3 regions of the Exiguobacterium sp. NPDC077395 genome follow, and region 3 is predicted to be linked to each of the others. Evidence: predicted binding sites of a transcription regulator. Region 3 holds the regulator's gene; each other region holds the start of a gene.
The links. Region 3 encodes LexA, which represses DNA repair genes until DNA is damaged. Its sites were predicted from a motif close to CGAACATATGTTCG; they were not measured.

Region 1 (3,284 bases), 410 kb from region 3:
ACGGAGCGCCTGGACGAGATAGTGGTAGAGCACCTGATGCGACGCACTGAATAAGTTGTCGATGGCGAACAACTCTTCGACCTTAGTGATCCCCGCTTCTGTGAACGAGGCCGCCTTCGACTCCAAATCGACTTCATAGTCCGTCTCTTCAAAGTTCGAGATGACTTGTTGTGCGAGCTGTTTCAAGCGGATGTGCGAGCGGTCCTTTTGTGCGATGATGAGCGGCGTCTTCGCCTCATCGATCAAGATGCTGTCCACTTCGTCGACGAGGGCGAAATGGAACGGGCGCTGGACGCGCTCTTCCGGCTTCCCGACGAGGTGGTCACGCAAATAGTCGAAACCGAACTCGGTCCCGACCCCGTACGTGATATCTGCCTGATAAGCGGCACGCTTCTCATCCGGTTCGATGTCCGGCACGTTCAAGCCGACCGTCAAACCGAGGAAGTCATGGATTTTACCGATTTGTTCGGCGTCACGTCTCGCCAAATAATCGTTCACGGTGATGACGTGGACCCCTTTTCCTTCAAGCGCCTTGACGTAACTCGGCAAAGCGGCGACGAGCGTCTTTCCTTCCCCTGTCGGCATCTCCGAGATGTTCCCTTCGAGAAGGGCAAATCCACCGATGAGCTGGACGTCGTAATGACGCATCCCGAGCACGCGGACCGATGCTTCGCGAACGAGGGCGAACCCTTCTTCGGCGATGTCATCGACTGTCTTTCCATCTAGGAGACGTGCCTTGAGCGTCTCCGTATATGTACGCATCTCGTCATCCGAGAGTGCTTGCATCGTTGTCTCTAATTCGTTGATTCGCGCGACCCGTCGTTCGTACGCTTTCAAACGCCGGCTTTGATCATTCGTTAATTGTTTTACAAATTGGATCACACTAATAGCCTCCATCTTTCTGTCAATTCATCTGTTACATACTCGTCTATTATAACGAAAATCGAGTGAATTCGGAGATTTTTTTACGAAAAATTCCTAAAAGTTGGTTTTTGTCATGTTAAAAACCTATAAATTTTGGTTAATTTTCAAAAAGTCTTTGTAAAAATATTTTCAATTCACTATTTGAGACGGCGTGAGACCGTGTTACGATGAGAAAAACAGAACATTTGTTCGTAAAAAGGAGTGGTGACGATGCGCAGACGAATCTTTTGTATCGACAGCGTCTCGTTCTATGCCAGTTGCGAGTGTGCCGCGCACAACAAAAATCCTTACCACACGAAGCTCGTCGTCCTCTCGAACCTCCAGGATAGCGGGGCGCTCGTCCTGGCGGCGACCCCGAAGATGAAGCAGCTCGGCATCAAGACCGGGTCGCGTCGCTTCCACATCGACCGTCTTCCGTGGCACGAACGGCGGGATGTTTTGTATGCCGAGGCGCGGATGAGTCATTACTTGAACGTCTCCATCCAAATCATCCACATCCTTCATCAGTTCGCTCCGCCCGAAGCGATTCGCGTCTACTCGATTGACGAGACGCTCGTCGACATGACGGGGACGGAGCGGCTATTCGGAAGTGACGAGCACGTCGCCCACCTCATGCGTGCGACGATTTTTCGCTATACGGGCATCCCTGTGACGATTGGCATCGGACCGAACAACGTCCTCGCCAAGCTCGTCCTCGACTTGCATGCGAAAAAGAAAGGGGTCGCCACATGTTTCCTCCATGACGTCGAGCGACTGATTCACCCTGCCCCAATCGAGAAGATGTGGGGCGTCGGGACGAAGATGGCGGTTCACTTGCAACGGCTCGGCATTTTCACGATTGGTGATTTGGCCCGTTACCCCCTGGAGTCACTTCATGAAAAATTCGGCGTCATCGGTGCCGAACTCTGGCATCACGCCTGGGGCATCGACGAGTCCCCCACCATCTTGCCGGCGAGTTCCTTGTTCGGGGCGAAACGGACACGACCGAAGTCAATCGGACACGGGATCACCCTCATGAAAGATTACACGACGTACTCCTCGATCCGTCTCGTCCTACAAGCAATCGCGGTCGAAGTCGGGATGCGGACCCGGCAAGCGGGACTCGTCGGGGGTACGATTCATCTCGGGGTACGCTATACGCGGACGAGCGACCGAGGTGGGTTCAGTAAACAAAAGAAGCTCCCCCGCTTCACAGCGGACGAGCAAGAGTTTTTACCCATCTTATTGCAACTATTTTTAGACGGCTGGGAAGAGACGGAGGCCGTCCGCTACGTCTCGGTCGCCCTCGGCAAACTCGAGCCACGGAGCGACCACGTCCAATTGTCGTTCTTCGAAGACGAATGGGCGAAGGCGAAACGGCTCGACTTCCTCGATTTGATTGACGGTTTGAACGTCCGATTCGGTCGCGGCACGATCCGACCGGCGTCGAGCTTACTGAAAGACAGTCCGCTTCGGACGCGCCAACGCTTAATTGGCGGACATAAACAAGGAGGCGATTCCTCATGAGCAAGACCCGCTATCGTGACCGGGGTGAATTGAAATGGATCCCATTTCTCATGCCCGAGCACGTCGCCCTACTGAAACGTTACTATGCCCAAATCCAAAAGATCGAGCTACCCGATTTGGACGAACAGCTCCTCTATCTCTGGCAGACCGAGCTCGAACGCGCCATTCGTGAAGGCGATCAGGTCGAGGTGACCTTGTTCGTGGACGGCTTGACGAAAAGCATGCGCGGCTACGTCCACGCCATCTATTATGCCGAGCGCGAAGTCGAACTGTTCGACGGTGAAGTACGGCGCGTCCCGTTCGGTGACATCTTGTCCGTTCGTTAAGACGCCTCGATTGCCTCTTGTGTTGTCTCGAACGTCTCCATCCCGTCGAGTAGCCCATAGTGAGCAAGCGTCGCATGGACCGACGGTGACAGATGCGCGAAGATGACGTGACGGTCGGCAGCTTTCAGTTCGGTGACGACACGACGCAACTCCTCGACCGCGGTCACATCGATGACCGGGCAGCGGTGGAAGTTGAAGATGAACACGCTCGGTTCCCGATGAATGTGATGGAGGACGTGCTCGAACAGCTCGACCGCACCGAAAAAGAGGGGGCCTTCTACACTGAAGACGATTTGTCCGTCCCGCGTGACGTACCGTTCTGTCCGTTCACGCACGTCGATCGTATCCGCCATCCGCTTCGCGAAGAGCGCGAGCGCACAGATGACCCCGACCTCGACGGCGACGACCAAATCAACGAATACCGTCAATAGTAGCGTAACGAGAAGGACGAGCGATTCGGATGAACGATGTCGTAACATCGCCATCACGTGATGACGCTCGGACATGTTCCAGGCGACCCGCATCAAA
Region 2 (3,284 bases), 120 kb from region 3:
ACGAGCGGTCGCATATAACGGAAGAAGAACGTGAGAAGGAGCACTTGGATATGCGCACCATCTGTATCGGCATCCGTCATGATGATGATCTTGTCGAAGTTACAGTCATCCAAATCGAAATCATGACCGACCCCGGCACCAATCGCGTGGATGATCGTATTGATTTCTTCATTCTTCATGATGTCCTGGAGTTTTGACTTCTCGGAGTTGATGACTTTCCCGCGTAACGGAAGGATGGCTTGGAACGTCCGGTCACGCCCTTGTTTGGCGGAACCACCGGCCGAGTCACCCTCGACGAGGAACAGTTCGTTCTTCGCGGCATTCTTCGATGTCGCCGGCGTCAATTTCCCGTTCAAGATGCTCGAACGTTTCTTCTTCTTACCGTTCCGTGCCTCTTCACGTGCTTTTCGTGCCGCCTCACGCGCCTGAGCCGCGCGAATCGCTTTTTTGATGAGCATCGTGGCCATCTGTGGGTTCTCTTCTAGGAAGATTGTCAGTTGCTTCGCCATGACGCTATCCGCACTCGCGCGCGCCTCTGGGGAGCCGAGTTTCGACTTCGTTTGGCCCTCGAACTGGAGGAACTCCTCAGGGATTCGGACCGAGACGATGAGCGTGAGTCCTTCACGGACGTCGCCGCCGTCTAGGTTCTTGTCCTTCTCTTTGAGCAATCCGTTCTTACGCGCATATTCATTCATGATCCGGGTCATCGCCGTCTTGGCACCGACCTCATGCGTCCCACCGTCACGCGTACGGACGTTGTTGACGAAAGAAAGGACGTTCTCGGAATAGGCGTCCGTGAACTGGAATGCGAGCTCGATCTCAATCTCGTTCTCTGTCCCTTCGAAGTAGACGATCGGATGAAGCGTCGCCTTATCGTCATTTAAATATTGAACGAACTCAGCGATTCCATCCTCGTAATGGAACGTCTCTTGTTTATCGGTACGTTCGTCCGTCAGTGTGATCGTCAATCCTTTTAATAGGAAAGCCGATTCACGAAGGCGTTCGGCGAGCGTGTCATAGTTATACGTCGTCGTCGAGAAGATGGATGCATCCGGTTTAAAATAGACGCTCGTTCCGGTCTGGCGCGTCTTGCCCGTCTCGAGGAGCGTCGTCTGCGGCACACCGCCGTCCGCGAATGTCTGCTCGAACACTTTCCCATCGCGATGGATGGTCACGACGACCTTGCTCGAGAGTGCGTTGACGACCGAGGCACCGACCCCGTGGAGACCGCCCGACGTCTTGTAACCGCCTTGCCCGAACTTCCCACCAGCATGGAGAACGGTGAAGATGACTTCAGGTGTCGGTTTTCCAGAGGCGTGCATTCCTGTCGGCATCCCACGTCCGTGGTCACGGACCGTGATTGCATCGTCCTTATGAATCGTCACATCGATTTGACCACCGAACCCGGCGAGCGCCTCATCGATCGCATTGTCGACGATCTCATAGACGAGATGGTGAAGCCCGCGATGGTCGGTTGACCCGATGTACATCCCCGGTCGTTTTCGTACGGCCGTGAGTCCTTCGAGAACCTGGATGGCGTCTTCGTTGTAATTAAATAGATCTGTTGACATAGCAGTCACCTCAATTTCGAACACACGTTCGTTTTTCTTTCCTATTGTATAGCTGTTCATCGATTCTGGCAAGCCTCCCTTGTCAGCCGTTGCTGAAAAAAAGGAGACCTACCAAGGAGGTAGGTCTTATCCGAGTAGACGAGCATGCTCCACGTACAGGCAGCGGTTCTCGATGTAGTCGAGCCCGGCATCGCGTACGATTTGCTCCGCCTCTGGACTTGAGAGACCGAGCTGGTTGAAGACGAGCCCGACATCCCTATGTCGTACCGCATCTTCCGCGACACCTGCCAAAAACTCGCTGCGACGGAACACGTCGACGATATCGATTCTACCCGGGATGCTCTCGACGGATGGATATGCCTTACGGCCGTTCCACTCCTCGAGCATCGGGTTGACAGGGATGACGGTATACCCGACACGTAGTAAATACTCCGCAATCTGGTTCGCCGTCTTGTTCGGGTTGTCGGACACGCCGACGACCGCGATGGTCTTCGCTTCAGACAAAAGTTGCTTCAAACGCTGATCATCCATCCAAAATCCCCCTTTGGTTTACGTTTACAGTGTAACGTTACCTGACTTGCCGTTTCAAGTCCTATTTTCATCATAAGGTATAATGGTCCAACATTACAATTTCAAGACAAATCAATATGGTTTACATAACAAATTATTGTCTACCATTTATTTTGCGATAAAACTTATTGGTCGATTAACCACTCGATTCAGAAACAATCACGTAACTCATAAACTTTGCGTGAAATATCTATTTCACGCAATAATAAGGACGTGTTATAAGGGGTTTTTATGGATGATTTTGATGACTTTTATATAAATACAAGTGTTCTTTCGCTATACTGAATGAGAGGAGGTGTGAGATGGGAACAATTTATGATGCCCGTCGCGGAACGCTGTATAATGAACGCATCATGTTTTATGGCAACGTCATCGCCTGGTTCGTTCATCTCTTGTTCTGTCTGTTATTCTGGCGATCGGATGTGACCTCTTTGTTCATCTCTAATGGAGTGAGCGTCCTATATTACACGATTTCATTTTATTTTGTACATAAGCGATGGTACGGTATTTTCTTCACCGGACTCTTCATCGAAGTCGTGTATAACGCAATCATCTCGACCATCATTCTCGGTTGGGATGTCAACATGCATTATTTCATACTCATGATGGCCTATGGCGTCTTTTTCATGCCGAGCGTGACAAAAGGACAACGAGTCTTGACGACCGCCCTCGCGATGATGATCTATAGCATCCTCTTCGTCAATGTGTCAGACGGAATGGTGACTTTGCCGCAACCTATCGAACAGGCGCTTGGGCTCTTTTGTATCCTTTCGACGGTCATGATGATTGCCGGTCTCTCTTTCATCTTTGAATCGGCCGTCGTCGAGGTGACGGATGAACTCGAGCAATCGAACGAACAATTGCAGGTTCTCGCTTCGACAGACGGATTGACAGGGCTGCTGAATCGAAAAATCGGGCACGAACGCGTCTCGGAATCCATCGAGCAGGCTAGTCGTGGCGGCATCTCTTACGCCATTGCGCTATGTGACATCGACGGATTCAAGTCGTTCAATGAGACATATGGTCACGATTGTGGAGACCGTGTCATCCAACAAGTCGCATCTATCCTATCCTCGGTTGACGGGCTTGCCGTACGCTGGGGCGGTGAAGAGTTTTTGCTCTTCTATACGAACTCGTCTGGAG
Region 3 (3,284 bases):
ATGTCACTCTTCAAAGGTGACACAAACGTCTTCTACGATCCGAATGGCGACATGGAACTTTCAGACACAGCTCGCGCGTTCACAGCTGGTATCTTGGAGCACGCTCGTGCGTTCACAGCAGTATGTAACCCGACTGTGAACTCTTACAAGCGTCTTGTACCTGGTTACGAAGCACCTTGCTACGTTGCATGGAGCGCACGCAACCGTTCGCCACTCGTACGTGTACCAGCAGCACGTGGTCTCTCGACTCGTATCGAAGTACGTTCGGTTGACCCAGCAGCGAACCCGTACCTCGCACTTGCTGCTCTCTTGGCTTCAGGTCTTGACGGAATCGAAAAAGATTTGAATGCACCAAAACCAATCGACAGCAACATCTACGTGATGGACAAGCCAGAGCGTGTTGCGAACGGAATCGACGATCTCCCAGCAACGCTCTTCGACGCACTCGAAGTCCTTCGTGCGGACAAAGTCGTGATGGAATCACTCGGTGAGCACATCGGCGAACACTTCCTCGAATTGAAAGAAATCGAGTGGGATATGTTCCGTATGCAAGTCACGGAGTGGGAACGCGATCAGTACATGACGCTCTACTAATAGAAGAAATATGCAAAAAGAGCACGGAATGACCTTCATCTGAAGATTGTTCCGTGCTCTTTCATTTACTATGCCATTTAAGTAAAAAGACCACCTCCGCGAAAAAATCGGCAGGTGGTCCTTTTAATTGTTCAGAATGCTTTCTTAAAAAATGTTGATGTATAGTCGAGCATCGTGTGTAGCGTCGTTGCAAATACGAGACCTAAAAAGAACGACATGCCGTGAACGTCCACCCACGACCGAATTTCTGTTTCATATGCCGTGAAAGGCAAAAGTAGAATGAGTGGAAAGCCGATGTACGCAATCCGAATTAGGTCACTCAAAACAGGTAAATGCGAAAAGAGCGAACGGTGTGGCATGAGCTTCACATATGGGAGCCATATGAATTTAAGTGGACCCCATCGGTAATAGGCATCTGATTTTAAGTCAAGATCTGGGGAGAGCCAGAGTGTACCGATAATCGCACCGATGATCAATGCGAACGGAATATCGATTTCAATAAAAGGCGTGGCAACCGCAAGTGCGCCGGTTGCCACGAGATTCGTTCGGGTATGGGTCTTGCCACTAGCCATTAATGAATCGTCCGGTATACACCGATGACCTTCCCTAAAATCGAGACGTTGTCAAAATACATCGCTTCCAACTCATCGTTTTCCGGTTGAAGACGGACTTTTGAAGCTTCTTTATAAATCCGTTTCACAGTCGCCTCGCCCTCATCGGTCATGGCGACGACAATCTCTCCATTGTCGGCGGTGCTTTGCTGACGAACGAGCACGCGGTCCCCGTCCAAAATTCCGGCGTTGATCATCGAATCTCCGGAAACGGACAACATATATACATTATCTGAACCGACGATATGTGCCGGGAGCGGGAAGTGTTCTTCCACGTTCTCGATGGCGGTAATCGGTGTCCCGGCGGTAACTTTCCCGATGACCGGTACGTACATGACGGACTCTTGCTCTTCCATTGCCGGCATATCTTCAGTCAAAATTTCAATCGCGCGAGGTTTCGTCTTGTCTCGACGGATCAACCCGCGTTTTTCCAAACGATCTAAGTGACCGTGTACGGTCGAACTAGAAGCAAGGCCGACGGCTTCTCCAATTTCACGAACAGAAGGCGGATATCCCTTTGCCCGAACTTCGTCTTTGATGAAATCAAGAATCTGTTGTTGTCGCGCTGACATTTTTTTCATTATGTTCACCTCGATGTAATCGAATAACCTGCAAACGCATCCTATTCTTTATGTGTCTAGTGTAACACAAGAACACATGAGCGTACAAACATTCGTTCGTTTTTTTGTGTTGACCGAACACGGGTTCTTGTTTTATGATGAGAACAGATAAACGAACAAACGTTCTAACGAACATATATTCTTATACAGGAGGCAATGTAATCATGAAAGACACACTTAACGGAATCATTTTAGTCGGGATGCTCTTGGTCGGGATGTTCGCTTTTTATTTGGCAGGGGAGATGCGAGGGGAACCGGCAGTAGTCGAACCAGTCGTCACTACGGAGGAACGTACGATTGAAGAAGAAGTCGCTTATGTCCAAGCGGAATCACTCGAAGCACAAATTATGGCAGAGCGAGAAGAGCATAATGAACGAAAAACAAAATGGTATGCCGCTGAGTGATTGTTGATCATTGCGAACCGTTCTCGAACTGTGTATCGTAAGGAATGAATGCGATGAAAGGGAGTGATGCGATGCGAGTCGTCATCTATTGTCGGGTATCGACGAACAAGTCCACCCAAGAGACATCACTCAGTCGACAAGTCGATGAATTACAGCATCTGGCTTCGCAACTAGGGGCAGAAGTCATAGAGATCATCACGGAGCAAGAGAGTGGATATGAAGTGAATCGACAAGGGCTTCTTGATTTGCTTGACCATGTGTCGATGTCTGATTTGGATGCCGTTCTTGTCACGGACGACAGTCGCCTGGGACGAGGAAATGCCAAGATTGCCATCTTGCATACATTGATGAAGCATGACGTTCGGTTGCTGACGATGCAATCGACGTCGGACTATGTCGTTTCCGATGCCGAAAAAATGGTTTTAGAGATTGTAAGTGTTGTGGAAGAGTATCAACGTAAAATTCACAACGCTAAAATTTCTCGCGGGATGCGCCGTGCCGTCGCCAACGGATTTAACCCACAGCATAATATTCAAAACAACGATCAAGGTGGGCGACATCGAATCGAAGTGCCGATCGAGGAGATTATCCAACTACGCGAGCGCGGGTTGACGTTTGCTGAGATTGCGGCAACCCTCCGTGGATTCGGTTATGAAGTGTCGAAAGCGACCGTCAATCGACGGTATCTCGAGCACCAGTCAGTAGCTGAAACTTGATTCTTCCTCTCTGATTTTGTAAAGTATAAGAACAAATTCACTAGAGAGGGGGCGAGTCAGATGTTAGCACCAGGACAATTGGAGCGAATCAATTTCCTCGCCAACAAAGCGAAGACAGAAGGACTGTCTCAAGATGAGATGAACGAACAACAAGATTTACGCCAAGAATATTTGAAGGCGTTCCGTCAATCGTTCAAATCGCAAATGATGGGGATGAAGGTCGTCGATCCAGAAGGAAACGACGTCACACCAGAGAAGTTGAAAGAAGATCAAAAACGCTATCGTGGCGAGTGATGCTGAATGCACATCCTATTTCGTATAGGATGTGCATTTTTGTTA

Region 1: a site for LexA is predicted at 1,103-1,116, ahead of ACQKD4_RS03660 (DNA polymerase thumb domain-containing protein). Genes of this name have one in related genera too.
Region 2: a site for LexA is predicted at 1,589-1,602, ahead of parE (DNA topoisomerase IV subunit B). Genes of this name have one in related genera too.

The regions. Positions count from the first base shown of each region.
Region 1 is NZ_JBNNHU010000001.1:709,994-713,277, reverse strand. Features, by position in the region: gene secA2 (accessory Sec system translocase SecA2) at 1-882, opposite strand, end outside; gene ACQKD4_RS03660 (DNA polymerase thumb domain-containing protein) at 1,135-2,430, shown strand; gene ACQKD4_RS03655 (YolD-like family protein) at 2,427-2,756, shown strand; gene ACQKD4_RS03650 (SulP family inorganic anion transporter) at 2,753-3,284, opposite strand, start outside.
Region 2 is NZ_JBNNHU010000001.1:1,239,347-1,242,630, reverse strand. Features, by position in the region: gene parE (DNA topoisomerase IV subunit B) at 1-1,571, opposite strand, end outside; gene ACQKD4_RS06375 (CoA-binding protein) at 1,698-2,102, opposite strand; gene ACQKD4_RS06370 (GGDEF domain-containing protein) at 2,444-3,284, shown strand, end outside.
Region 3 is NZ_JBNNHU010000001.1:1,120,292-1,123,575, forward strand. Features, by position in the region: gene glnA (type I glutamate--ammonia ligase) at 1-594, shown strand, start outside; gene ACQKD4_RS05755 (metal-binding protein) at 726-1,166, opposite strand; gene lexA (transcriptional repressor LexA) at 1,166-1,786, opposite strand; gene ACQKD4_RS05765 (hypothetical protein) at 1,990-2,229, shown strand; gene ACQKD4_RS05770 (YneB family resolvase-like protein) at 2,301-2,945, shown strand; gene ACQKD4_RS05775 (DUF896 domain-containing protein) at 3,006-3,239, shown strand.